DNA from 2 places in the Pseudarthrobacter raffinosi genome. Region 1 is predicted to be linked to the other one. Evidence: predicted binding sites of a transcription regulator. Region 1 holds the regulator's gene; the other holds the start of a gene.

Evidence for each region. Region 1 encodes HrcA, which represses chaperone genes, less so after heat shock. Its sites were predicted from a motif close to TTNGCACTCGNNNNNNNCGAGTGCNAA; they were not measured.
Region 2: groL (chaperonin GroEL) is a predicted target of HrcA. The motif match lies at 4,418-4,444, and genes of this name have one in related genera.

Annotation. Positions count from the first base shown of each region.
Region 1 is NZ_JAMXBG010000016.1:70,069-77,044, forward strand. It holds gene lepA (translation elongation factor 4) at 1-1,130, shown strand, start outside; gene hemW (radical SAM family heme chaperone HemW) at 1,167-2,396, shown strand; gene NG697_RS15370 (DUF4870 domain-containing protein) at 2,466-2,885, opposite strand; gene NG697_RS15375 (DUF3097 domain-containing protein) at 3,014-3,862, opposite strand; gene hrcA (heat-inducible transcriptional repressor HrcA) at 4,010-5,023, shown strand; gene dnaJ (molecular chaperone DnaJ) at 5,101-6,228, shown strand; gene NG697_RS15390 (16S rRNA (uracil(1498)-N(3))-methyltransferase) at 6,231-6,976, shown strand, end outside.
Region 2 is NZ_JAMXBG010000020.1:26,938-33,913, forward strand. It holds gene NG697_RS17225 (siderophore-interacting protein) at 1-772, opposite strand, end outside; gene NG697_RS17230 (uracil-DNA glycosylase) at 787-1,557, opposite strand; gene NG697_RS17235 (DUF3263 domain-containing protein) at 1,691-2,020, shown strand; gene NG697_RS17240 (LytR C-terminal domain-containing protein) at 2,072-2,689, shown strand; gene NG697_RS17245 (cold-shock protein) at 2,848-3,054, shown strand; gene NG697_RS17250 (ABC transporter substrate-binding protein) at 3,066-4,331, shown strand; gene groL (chaperonin GroEL) at 4,624-6,252, shown strand; partial or broken gene NG697_RS21425 (ABC transporter substrate-binding protein) at 6,330-6,976, opposite strand, start outside.

The DNA of each region.
Region 1 (6,976 bases):
CCCGGGCCACCCACGAACTCCTCGAGATCGGAGTGAGCTCCCCGGAGCCCACCCCCTCCAAGGGTCTTGGGGTTGGCGAAGTGGGCTACCTCATCACCGGTGTGAAGGACGTCCGCCTGTCCAAGGTCGGCGACACCGTCACCAACCTTGCCAAGCCTGCCACAGTCTCCCTTCCCGGCTATGCCGATGCCAAGCCGATGGTCTTCTCCGGCCTGTACCCGCTGGACGGCACGGACTACCCGGTGCTCCGCGATGCGCTGGAGAAGCTGATGCTCAACGACGCCGCACTGGTGTACGAGCCCGAAACGTCGGCCGCGCTCGGCTTCGGCTTCCGCGTCGGCTTCCTCGGCCTGCTCCACCTGGAAATCACCAGGGAGCGGCTTGAACGCGAATACAATCTCGACCTGATCTCCACCGCCCCCAACGTGGAGTATGAAGTGACGCTGGAGGACAAGAAGGTGGTCCATGTGACCAACCCCAGCGAATACCCTTCCGGCAAGATCGCAGAGGTCCGCGAGCCGATGGTGGCTGCCACCATCCTGGCGCCGAATGAGTTTGTGGGCGCCATCATGGAGCTCTGCCAAAGCCGCCGAGGCGTTATTGGCGGCATGGACTACCTGTCCGAGGACAGGGTCGAAATCCGCTACCGGCTGCCACTCGCTGAGATCGTGTTCGATTTCTTTGACATCCTCAAATCCAAGACCCGGGGCTACGGCTCGCTGGACTGGAAAGCCGACGGCGAGCAGGTGGCCGACCTGGTCAAGGTGGACATCATGCTCCAAGGCGAACAGGTGGATGCCTTCTCCGCCATCACGCACCGCGAGAAGGCCTATGCCTACGGTGTAATGATGACCGGCAAACTGCGCGAGCTCATTCCCCGCCAGCAGTTCGAAGTGCCCATCCAGGCTGCCATCGGCTCCAGGATCATCGCCCGGGAAAGCATCCGCGCCATCCGCAAGGACGTTCTGGCCAAGTGCTACGGCGGCGACATTTCCCGTAAGCGCAAACTGCTGGAGAAGCAGAAGGAAGGCAAAAAGCGCATGAAGATGGTGGGCCGCGTTGAGGTCCCCCAGGAAGCCTTCATCGCTGCGCTGACCACCGACGAGTCCAAGGACAAGGCCAAGAAGTAGTGATGACAGTGGCCGGCAACACCGGAGGCCCCTGCAATGCCTAGCATTCTTCCGCTCGGTGACCCCGCGCCGTCGGACGGTCTGCTGCCCGCCCAGGCAGTGGCCGGTGCGGCGGACCGGGCCTTCGGGCTGTACGTGCACATCCCGTTCTGCGCTGTTCGTTGCGGATACTGCGACTTCAACACCTACACGGCCACCGAGCTGGGCGGCGGGGCGTCACAGGACGCCTACGCCACCACGGCCGTGTCCGAAGTCGACTTTGCCGCCACGGTCCTGCGGAACTCGGGTCTCCCGGACCGGCCGCTGAGCACAGTCTTCTTCGGCGGCGGCACCCCCACGCTGCTCCCGGCGGAAGACCTAGCGCGGATCCTGACGGCCGCCGTCGGGCACTGGGGCCTGGAACCCGGCGCCGAAGTGACTACCGAAGCAAACCCGGACTCGGTCACCCCTGCATCCCTTCAGGTCCTGGCCGATGCCGGTTTCACCCGGGTTTCCTTTGGCATGCAGTCTGCCGTTCCCCATGTACTGAAGGTCCTGGACCGCACGCACACGCCCAGCCGCGTGCCGCAGGTGGTGCAGTGGGCGCGCGATGCCGGACTGGCCGTGAGCCTGGACCTGATCTACGGGACGCCGGGGGAGTCCCTGGAGGACTGGCGGTTCTCCCTGGAGACGGCCCTGTCCTACGAGCCAGACCACATCAGTGCCTACGCGCTGATCGTTGAGGACGGCACCAAGCTGGCGGCCCAGATCCGCCGTGGTGAAGTCCCGGGAATCGACGACGACGACCACGCCGACAAATACGAACTCGCCGACCAGCTGATCGGCGCTGCTGGCCTTAGCTGGTATGAGGTCAGCAACTGGTCCCGGACGCCGGAGCAGGCATGCCGGCACAACCTCGCGTACTGGCGCGGGGACGACTGGTGGGGCATCGGGCCAGGTGCACATTCACACGTCGGCGGGGTGCGGTGGTGGAACGTCAAGCACCCCACGGCCTACGCCGGACGGCTCGCTCAGGGCCTGTCGCCGGCCGCCGGGCGGGAAACGCTGGACGCCGAAACCCGCGACGTTGAGCGCGTGATGCTTGAGGCCCGGCTCGTGTCGGGGCTGGCAACGTCAACGCTGGGCGACCACGGCCGTCACGCCGTGGCCGGGCTCATTGCCGACGGCCTGGTGGAGCCACCGGCTGCCTTCCACGGCACGCTGGTATTGACCCTGAAGGGCCGCCTGCTGGCCGACGCCGTGGTCCGAAGGATCCTGCCAGGCTGACCTGCCGGACAAGCTGGTGGGCCCACGCCCGCAGGGTTCCCTGGAGGAGGTTTAGGGTGACGGTGGGGACTACTTGATCCAGCGCAGGTTGTACTGGTAACGGTGGGGCTGGCCCTTGTTGACATGGATACCTGCGGCCACGGAGAAGCAGGTCAGGGCAATCCAGATCAGGGTGGCGATGACGGCGAAGATGTTTCCCACCACCGGAATGAACACCAGGAGATTGGCCACCAGCGCCGCGATGGTGGGCGGCAGGCTGAAGTTCAGCGCTTCCTTGGATTCCTGGGCGGTAAACGGCCCGCGCTCACGGAAAATCAGGTAGATCAGCAGTGACGGAACACAGCCGAGGATCCCGCCGAAGTGTGCCAGTGTGGCCCACTGGCGGTCTTCGCTGGCCGTCAGGGGCAGCGCGTTAGCCGGAACGCCCTGGTACTCGGAACGGCCCTGGCCGCCGTGGTCGTCCCGGTGCTCGCGTGCGTTTTGTGCCACGGTTTTCTTCCTTCGAAAGTGCAATGGTGCTGGGTTGGAGAATGCCAGAGTGAAGCAACGGCAGCCTCCGCAGTACCAAGAATACTGGTTCAGCCACCAAATGCTGCCGCCAGGAGCCGGATCCGGTGTCAGGGCACCGTCAGGAAGTCGATGACTTCCTCCACTCTCCCGAGGAGTGATGCTTCCAGGTCCGCGTAGCTGCGGACAGCGCCCAGCAGCTTTTGCCAGCCAAGCCCGATGTCTTCCTTGGTGGAGTGCGGCCAGCCGAACGCTGCCAGGATTCCGGTCTTCCAGTCCTGCCCGCGCGGCACCACCGGCCATTGCTCGATGCCCAGTACAGCGGGCCGGATGGCCTGCCACACGTCAACGTAAGGGTGCCCGACGATCAGGACATTCCCCACCGCGCCGGGGGAGGCCATCACGGCAGCCGCGATGCGCCACTCCTTCGAGTCCGGCACCAGGTGGTCCACCAGGACCCCCAGCCGCCGCCCTGGACCGGGACCGAATGCGGCCACCGTCCCTGCCAGGTCATCAATGCCATGCAAAGGCTCGACGACGATGCCCTCTACGCGGAGATCGTCACCCCAGACTTTTTCCACGAGTTCGGCGTCGTGCTTTCCCTCCACCCAGATTCTGCTGGCTTTGGCCACCTGGGCGCGCTGGCCGGCCACGCGGAACGAGCCGGACGCCGTCCGGCCGGCGGCCACGGGGGCGGCCTGCCTGGGCGCCGGGGGAACGAGCCGGATGGGCTGCCCCTCCAGGAGGAACCCGAAGCCCAGCCGGAAGGACCGGGACTTGCCGCGCCGGTCTTCGAGGGCCACGACATGCATGCCCCCGGACTTCTCCACCCGGGTCACCGCTCCCACCCAGCCTGACTGGGCGTCTTCGAGAACCATGCCACGTTCCACGGGGACCTCGGGGAGTTCGCTTCTCACAGGCGCGGTGATCTCCTGCGGACCCCAGTTCTGGTACTGCATGGATTGATTCCGCCTTGCCGCTAGATCCTGGCCCGGAATTTCGCCCGGAGCGGTACCAATGCTAACAACGGGGTGACTCATATTAGACTGTTAGCACTTAGGCATGTCGAGTGCTAACCCTGCAGTGACCACGGATGGAGGTGGAATATGAGCGAGCCGCGCAAACTCGAAGTACTGCGCGCCATCGTGGAGGACTATGTGCACTCCCGCGAGCCAGTAGGTTCAAAAGCGCTCGTGGAACGCCACCACCTCGGCGTGTCCAGTGCCACCATCCGCAACGACATGGCGGCCTTGGAAGACGACGGCCTGATCACGGCCCCGCACACCAGCGCCGGACGGATCCCCACAGACAAAGGCTATCGGCTGTTTGTGGACCAGATTTCAGCGGTAAAGCCGCTTTCCCATGCGGAACGGCGTGCAATCCAGTCGCTGCTGGAGGGCGCCGACGATCTGGACGACGTCCTTGACAGGACCGTCAGGATGCTGTCGCAGCTGACCAACCAGGTCGCCGTAGTGCAGTATCCGCATCTGAGCCGCGCCACCATCCGCCACATCGAATTCGTCCTGCTCGCGCCCCGGCAGGTCCTGGTGATCCTCATCGCCACCACCGGCAAGGTCGAGCAGCGCGTGATCGACATCGGCCAGGACCTCGGCGACGACGCCATCGCCGCGCTGCGGTCACACTTCCTCGGATCACTCGCGGGCATCTCGCTGAGCCGGCTGACCCCCTCGCTGCCGGGAGTCGTTTTGTCCGTCAGCCCGGGCCAACGCGCGGCGGCCCAGGCCTTGGCCCACGGGCTGGAAACGCTCGCCCACAGCAGCCGGGAGGAACGCATGGTCATGGCCGGAACGGCGAACCTCGCCCGCTCCAATGTGGATTTTCCGCTCAGTATCGGGCCGGTCCTGGAAGCGCTCGAGGAGCAGGTTGTCCTGCTGCGCCTCCTGAGCGACATGGCGCAGGATCCGAGGGGCGTGGCAGTCAGCATCGGGCGTGAAAACCCGTACGACGGGCTCGCGGAAGCCTCCGTGGTGGCCACGGGCTACGGACCAGACAGCACTGCCAAGATCGGTGTGCTCGGCCCTACGCGGATGGACTATCCCACCACCATGGCCGCCGTCAGGGCAGTAGCCCGTTACCTTTCAAGAATTCTGGGTCCGTAACAGCACCGCGGTCCAGGCACGAAGAGCAGTGCCGGCAGCCCGGCTGCCGGCAGTACAACAAGGAAGAGATACGAACTTTGAGCAGCCACTACGACGTCCTCGGAGTCTCGCCGGAAGCCACCGGGGAAGAGATCAAGAAGGCCTACCGCAAGCTGGCCCGCACTCTTCACCCGGACGTAAACCCCGGGGACGATGCATCGGACCGCTTCAAGGCCGTGACCCATGCCTACGAGGTACTTTCGGACCCGCAGAAGCGCCGGATCTATGACACCACCGGCAATGAGAACGGCACCGACAACGGGTTCGGCGGCGGCGGATACTCCGGCCAGGGCTTCGCGTTCCAGGACATCTTCGACACGTTCTTCGGGGCCGGCGGCACCTCCGGCCCCGCGTCCCGGGTCCGCCGCGGCCAGGACGCGCTGATCAGTGTACGGATCGAACTCCGCGATGCCGTGTTCGGCGTCAACCGGAAACTCGAAGTGGACACAGCCGTCACCTGCCCCACCTGCAACGGGTCATGCTGCCGCGAAGGCAGCCACCCTGTGCGCTGCGATATCTGCGGCGGCAGCGGCCAGGTCCAGCGGGCGGTTCGCTCCATCCTGGGCCAGGTCATGACGGCGGCCCCGTGTGGCAGCTGCGAAGGCTTCGGGACGGTCATCAAGGACCCCTGCAACGAATGCAGCGGCCAAGGCCGCATCCGCAGCCGGCGGTCGCTCACCATCAAGGTGCCGGCCGGTGTTGCCACAGGCACCCGGATCCAGCTCTCCGGGCAGGGCGAAGCAGGCCCGGCCGGCGGACCGTCCGGGGACCTGTACGTGGAACTCCGGGTCAACAACGACGCCACCTACGCGCGCGACGGTGACGACCTGCACGCAACGCTGCACATCCCGATGACTGCCGCCGCCCTGGGCACCGAGCTGTCACTGGAAACCTTTGACGGGCTGCAGGAAATCGATGTCAAGGCAGGGACGCAGTCCGGAGAGATCATCACGCTCCGTGGACTCGGCGTGACGCACCTGCGCGGTTACGGCCGCGGGGACCTGATGGTCCATCTGCAGGTGGAGACGCCGGCCAAGCTCGATGCCGCGCAGGAGGATCTCCTGCGGCAGCTGGCGAAGCTGCGGGGCGAGCAGTTCACGGAAGGCAAGCTGGCTGCCAGCGGCGGCGTCTTTGCCAAGCTGCGGGACCGGTTCGGTAACCTGTAACGGTGAGCAATCCCGTTTTCTTCAGCGGTGCCGGGTCGCTGGACGAGCTGGTGCCCGGTGCCCGTTTTGTCCTTCAAGGGCCGGAGGCACGCCACGCCGTGACCGTAAAACGGCTATCTCCCGGAGAAGCAGTGGACATTGCCGACGGCGCCGGAAAGCGGCTGACAGGAACTGTTGTCTCGGCGTCGCCCGCGGAGCTCACCGTGGAATGCTCCGCCCTCGTGGTGGAGGACCGGCCCGATATCCGGCTGGTGCTGGTGCAGGCCCTGGCCAAGGGGGACCGCGATGAAATGGCCGTGGAAACGGCAACCGAACTCGGGATCGATGCCGTAGTTCCCTGGCAGTCCGAGCGATCAATTGTCCGCTGGAAGGGTGAGCGCGCGGCCAAGGCCCACGCAAAATGGCAGTCCGTGGTCACTGCCGCCGCCAAGCAGGCACGCCGCGCCTGGATCCCCGAGGTGCGCGCCGCCGTCGAAACGCCAGGCCTTGGGGCGGCCGTGGCGGCAGCGGATCTGGCCGTAATCCTGCACGAAGACGCGGTCCGGCCGCTCCGGTCTGTCCTGGAAGCATGGCAGGGCAACCAGGCTGGCGCCGGACCCCTGGAAATTCTGCTCATCGTTGGCCCGGAAGGCGGAATCAGTCCTCGCGAAGTCACCCGGCTTTGCGACGCCGGCGCCGTGACGGCGCTCCTGGGACACCACGTCCTGAGGTCATCCACGGCCGGACCGGCAGCGGTTGTTCTGGCGAG
Region 2 (6,976 bases), on a different contig from region 1:
AGCCGGACAGCGAAACCTGGCTCCGTTCCAGGCCGCGCTGGACGAAAAACACGTCCCGCAGGCTCTTCATGTAGCCGCGCTCGCCATGGGCAAAAACGTCAACGCGGCCAGTGGGCCATTCGGCGTCGGCCACCGCTGAGACGAGGAGGTCCCCGGCGCCTGCCGGCGCGCCGTGGCGGCGCAGCCAGGTCACCTTAACGCCCGCCGGGGACGCGAGGGGCTGGATGTCGGCGTCGCTGTCCACCTCGATATACGCCAGGCCTGTCGCTTCCGCCGGCAGCGATTCGATGGCGGCGGCGATCGCAGGAAGTGCGGCTTCATCGCCGGCAAAGAGGTACCAGTCAGCGTCAGGCGCCGGGTTGTAGGCGCCGCCCGGGCCGGTGAAGGTGAAGGTGTCCCCGGGCTTGGCGGCAGCCGCCCAAGGGCCGGCCAGCCCTTCGTCGCCGTGGATCACAAAGTCGATGGCGAGTTCCTGGGCCTCGGTGTCCACCCAGCGGACCGTGTAGGTGCGGGTGAAGGGCCACTGCTCGCGGGGCATGGTTTCGCGGATGGTCCACAGGTCCAGGGGCTGGGCATAGTCAACGCCGGGCTGCGGGAAGACGATTTTGATGTAGCGGTCCACGAAGGTGTTGTTCACGTAGGCGGCAAAACCTTCGCCGCCGGCCACGATCCTGACCATGTATGGCGAGAGTTCTTCCCGTCGGATGACCGTGAGATCGATCTGCGGACGTGTTTTTTTCGTGGCGTTGGTGGCGGCCGGAAGAGTGCTCATAAGGCAAGCCTAAGCTAAGGGACCGGAGGGAGTTCCCAGGTTACGCCAGGGCATCCCTGGTCCTGCAGCAGTTGGTTGATGGTGCTGAAGGGCCGGGAGCCGAAGAATCCGCGCGACGCCGACAGCGGGCTGGGGTGGGCGCTGGACACGACCGCCGCGCCGGGCAGGAGGGGCCGGACGCTCTCCGCGTCCTTGCCCCACAGCACCGCCACCAGCGGCGACGGCCCGCCGTCGGAAGTGCGCCGGCTGGCCACCGCGGTGACTGCCGCCGTCGTGATGGCCTCCCAGCCTTTGCCCCGGTGGGAGCCGGCTGCCCCGGCGCGGACGCTCATGACCCGGTTAAGCAGCAGGACCCCTTGGCTTGCCCAGGCGGACAGGTCGCCGTGGACGCGCGCCGGAAGGCCGAGGTCAGACTCCAGCTCACGGTAGATATTCGCGAGGCTCCGCGGGATGGGGCGGGTCCGCCCGTCAACGGCAAAGGACAGGCCGATCGCGTGGCCCGGCGTGGGGTAGGGGTCTTGGCCCACTACCAGGACCTTCACGCCAGCCAGCGGCTGCCGGAAGGCGCGCAGAACGTTCGACGGCGCCGGCAGCACGCGGTGGCCCGCGGCAACTTCGGCAGCCAGGAAGCCCAGGACGCCGCGCAGCTCACTCTCTACGGGGCCCAGCGCCTCCGCCCAGTCGGCAGCCATCAGCTCACTGAGCGGCAAGGCGGCCATCTCGGCAAAGCCAACGGCCTCCGCCGGGTCCGCCGTCAGTTCGAACAGCGCGTCAGATTCAAACACGCTCCCATTCTCGCAGGGTTGCCTGATGCTGCGGTCGGGGCGCAAATGACAACCGTGTTATTCACGCCGTAGCATGGGGAGGAGATTTAGTAACTTGACCGGTGATTCAGCGAGACCAGCGAAGGGGTGTGCCGTGGCGGAACCTCCTCGGGAATATATGCCGGAGCCGGAGGAGCGCGGTTCTTTGCTGGCTGACTTTACCCTCCGTGACTCCCCGTTGAGCGAGCGCGACCAGCAAATGCTGGCACTCGAGCGGCAGTGGTGGAAGTACGCCGGGGCCAAGGAACAGGCCATCAGGGAGCTGTTCGATCTGTCCGCAACGCACTACTACCAGCTGCTCAACGCCCTCATCGACACCGAGGCTGCACTGGCCCACGACCCCATGTTGATCAAGAGATTGCGTAGACTACGTACGTCGCGTCACCGGGCACGCACTGCACGACGCCTGGGTTCCGACGCCTGACCACGCTCGTGCTGAGCAATCAGCAGCAATCAACAAGGACGTCTCCCCACCATGACCAAATACGCTCGGGATGAATTCGACAAGGTTCCGGAGTCCGCCTCGCGGCAAGGCGTCCACCGTGCGGCCTCGGCGCCTGCCCGCCGCAAGCTGTGGCCCATCCTCGCGGTGGGGATTGTGGCATTGGCCATTGGAGTGGTGTCCTTCCTGATCCTTCCCAAGCTCGGGTTCACCCAGGCCGGCAGTGAAGCCTCCACCAGCCTGGAATCAACCGCGGCCCCCGAGGCAAGCGCGGCACCGTCGGCCACCGCTGAAGCCTCCACGGACCCGGAGCCCTCTAATAGCCCTGACGCCGAGCCCAGCGCTTCGCCCAGTAACATTCCCTCCGCGGTTGTGCTGGACAAGACCCAGGGCGTGGCCATCTACAACGCCTCCGGTAAGGCCGGGCTCGCCGGACGCATCAGCTCTATGGTCCAGGCCGATGGCTGGACGCTGGGCCAGGTGGGGAACTGGGGCGGCGCTCCGCAGCAAACATCCGCGATCTTCTACTCGGGCCCGGCGCAGAAAGCCAACGCCGAAGCAGTCTCCGAACTCCTGAACATCCCTACTCTGGTGGAGAGCCAGGACTTCCAGGTGCCGTTGGTTGTTGTCCTGGGGCCGGGCTACCAGTAGCGTCTCGCGGTCACGCCTGAGTAACTTTTGGGCCCCGGAGCGGCCGTGTGGTTCGGCCCGCCGGATGGCTTGTCGCTAGAGTGATTTCAGGCTTCGGTCCGTAACAAGCGGCACACTTCCGACAGGGACCGACGGCACGACGGAAAAGAGTGGACATCATGGCATTGGGAACGGTTAAGTGGTTCAACGCCGAAAAGGGCTACGGCTTTATTACGGTGGACGGCTCCGGGGACGATGTCTTTGTGCACTGGTCGGCCATTGAGGGCGAAGGTTACCGGGCCCTGGATGAGGGCCAGCGCGTGGAGCTTGAAGTCGGTGAAGGCGAGAAGGGCCCGCAGGCAGAAAACGTCCGGCCCACGCAGTGATCTCCCGCAGCTTGCGTTCAACAATCGTCCGCACAGCCACGGGGGCGGCCGTCCTGCTGGCCCTGGCCGGCTGTGCCGGGGCAGGCGGCAACGCCCGCGTTGAATCCGCTGAAGCGTCCGGTGACGGCACGCTGCGGATCGGGCTGATCCAGGACAGCGCAGGGGGGCAGGCCTTCCTCAACGACTCGCAGCTCGCTGCGGCCCAACTGGCCATCAAGGAAATCAATGCGGCCGGCGGTCACAAGGGCAGGCTTGTTGACCTGGTGGTAGGCGCCGGTGAAGGCGCCGATGCCCAGGCCAGGAATCTGGCCTCAGCCAAGGTTGATGCAGTGATCGGTCCCACGGATTCGAGTCACGCCGCTGCCGCCATCGACGTCCTCTCGGCTGCGCGGGTCCCGCTCGTCTCGCCGGCCAACTCCGCTGCCGGCCTGTCCCGCTTCAAGAGCGGCGGCTACTACTTCAGGACGGCGGCCGCGGACGTTGCACAGGCCTCGGTGCTGGTGAAACTGGCCAAGGACGGCGGCGCCAAGGGCCTTGCCGTGGTCTACCAGGACTCTAGCTACGGAAAGGACGTTTCGGTCGCGGTGACCGGCGCCGCCAAGAACGCCGGCCTGGAGACTGTCTCCACCACCGCCTTCAAGCCCGGCGACGCCGGGAACGCGGCAGCTGCTGCCAAGGCTGCCACGCCTGACGCCGTGGTGCTCATCGCCAGGGGCGATGCCCAGGGCGCCATCGCCGAGCTCAATAACGCTGGGATCTCGGGCAAGAGCATCATCCTGAGCGACGGCGCCTTCGCCCAATACGGTTCGGGGGTGGGATCCAAGGCCCTCGACGGCGCCCGTGCAGTGGTGCCAGGCCTGCTGCCGTCCGCGGACTTCCAAGCACGGCTTGTTTCGGTCAACCCTGCATTGAAAGACCTTTCGTTCGCCGCCGAGACCTACGACGCCGTGAACCTCGCGACCCTGGCGGCAGCGAAGGCTGACGACGATGCCGGCCGCTCCATCGCCGCCAACCTGATCGCCGTGTCCGGCGGGACAGTTGGCGGGCAGCCCGCCGCGAAGGCCTCTGGCCCGGCCACCAAGCCGTGCCTGTCCTACACCGAGTGCCTCGCTGTCCTGAAGACCGGGGCAGGCATTAATTACGACGGCGAATCGGGGCCGGTTGCCTTCGATTCCAACGGTGACATCACCACTGCCAATTACATGGTGTTCACGTACGGCGCGGACAACAAGGCAGTGCTCAGCGGCCGTGAGGCTGCGGGCCGGGCCGCAGGCTGATCGCCAATGGCGAACGGGTCGCCCTGACAGGGCGATTTGCGGGGTCTTTCGCTTGCACTCTCACCTAGGGAGTGCTAATTATTGAGTTAGCACTCTTACGTACCGACTGCTAAAGCAACGTCCGGTTTTTCCGGCAGCGGAGCTTGGCGGCGGGTCGTGGAGCGAGAGAAATACCTAGCTGGAGTGAGATCCCCAGCCGCGGCATACAGAGGCCGCCGGTGAAGGATCGTCCGTCGCGGGCACTGCAGTGAGGTTCATTCTTAACGACTGTCCCGAAAGGACTACTGCCGTTATGGCCAAGATCATTGCATTTGATGAAGAGGCACGCCGCGGTCTTGAGCGGGGCCTGAACATCCTCGCCGACGCCGTCAAGGTCACCCTCGGCCCGCGTGGACGCAACGTCGTCCTCGAAAAGAAGTGGGGCGCCCCCACGATCACCAACGATGGTGTTTCCATCGCCAAGGAGATCGAACTGGACGACCCTTACGAAAAGATCGGCGCTGAGCTGGTCAAGGAAGTTGCCAAGAAGACGGACGACGTCGCTGGCGACGGCACCACCACGGCTACCGTGCTGGCGCAGGCCCTGGTCAAGGAAGGCCTGCGCAACGTCGCGGCCGGCGCTGACCCGCTGTCCCTCAAGCGCGGTATCGAGAAGGCTGTCGCGGCCGTCACGGTTGAACTGCTGGCCTCGGCCAAGGAAATCGAAACCAAGGAAGAGATTGCGGCTACTGCCTCCATCTCCGCCGGTGACGACGAAATCGGCGCCCTGATCGCTGAAGCCCTGGACAAGGTGGGCAAAGAAGGCGTCATCACCGTCGAGGAGTCCAACACCTTCGGCCTGGAGCTCGAGCTCACCGAAGGCATGCGCTTCGACAAGGGTTACATCTCCGCTTACTTCGTTACTGATACTGAGCGCCAGGAAACGGTCCTTGAGGACCCGTACATCCTGATCGTCAACTCCAAGATCTCCAACGTCAAGGAACTGGTTGCTGTCCTGGAAAAGGTCATGCAGTCCAACAAGCCGCTGCTGATCATTGCCGAGGACATCGAGGGCGAGGCCCTGGCCACCCTGATCGTCAACAAGATCCGTGGCACCTTCAAGTCCGTTGCCGTCAAGGCTCCGGGCTTCGGCGACCGCCGCAAGGCCCAGCTGGCCGACATCGCTGTACTCACCGGTGGCCAGGTCATCGCCGAGGAAGTCGGACTCAAGCTGGAGACCGCCGGACTGGAACTCCTGGGACGCGCCCGCAAGGTTGTTGTCACCAAGGACGAGACCACCATCGTTGAAGGTGCCGGCGACGCCGACCAGATCGCTGGCCGCGTTTCCCAGATCCGTGCCGAGATCGAAAACTCCGATTCGGACTACGACCGCGAGAAGCTGCAGGAACGCCTGGCCAAGCTGGCCGGCGGCGTTGCAGTCATCAAGGCCGGTGCCGCAACCGAAGTTGAGCTCAAGGAACGCAAGCACCGCATTGAGGACGCTGTCCGCAACGCGAAGGCTGCTGTTGAAGAAGGCATCGTCGCCGGTGGCGGCGTTGCACTGATCCAGGCCGGCGCCAAGGCGTTCGCGAACCTGAACCTGACAGGTGACGAAGCAACCGGTGCGAACATCGTCCGCGTTGCCATCGACGCCCCGCTGAAGCAGATCGCCTTCAACGCTGGCCTCGAGCCTGGCGTTGTTGTCGACAAGGTCCGCGGCCTGCCTGCAGGCCACGGCCTGAACGCAGCAACCGGCGAATACGTCGACCTGCTGGCTGCCGGCATCAACGACCCGGTCAAGGTAACCCGCTCTGCCCTGCAGAACGCGGCTTCCATTGCCGGTCTGTTCCTCACCACCGAGGCCGTAGTGGCCGACAAGCCGGAGAAGAACGCTCCGGCCATGGGTGGCGGCGACGACATGGGCGGCATGGGCGGCTTCTAGTCCCCAGCGCCCGGACTACGTTCCGCGCAAACCATAATGCGGCCCCCTCCACTGGAGGGGGCCGCATTTGTTTGGCGCTACTTGCGGGCCGTGGCCAGCATCCCTTCGACTTCCTTCTTGAACGCGTCGGCGGCCGCCTGCGGAGTCATCCGGTCGTACAGGACTTCGTCGGTGAACCGCTTGATGACGTTCTGGACGCTGCCGGCACCCACCGGCGGGACGGGAGGCGCGCCGGCGATGTCCGGCGCAATGACCTTCAGGAAGGCCACCACAGTGGTGGCTGCCGGCTTGAGGGCCGGGGTGATGCCCTCGACGATCTCAGAGTTGCTGGGGACTCCGCGGTCTGTCATAAGGATGGCGCCTGCGGGGCGCGGAGCATCTTGATGCTGCTGCCCGTGGTGGTTTCCAGTGATCCCAGCTGGTTGGTCCACCACCAGGCCATGCCCACCCGGTTCGTGCCGAACAGGCTCTCCTCAAGGCCTGCGCCGGAGTCCTCGGTGGCCACCGTGGCCGGCGGACTTGCCTGGGAATCGCGCTGTTCCTTCAGCCGTTCCCAGAACGCAGCGGCCGTAGCGGTGTCGGAGTCCAGTTTCCCGTCCTGGGAGTAGAGGTCCTCGCCGTGCTGCCGAAGCCAGATGATGAGGTCCGCCTCGTTGCTGCCATAGGCCGCGCCGTAGCTCTTCCCGTCACCGGCCGCGCTGAGTTTCGCGGCGGTGTCCAGTCG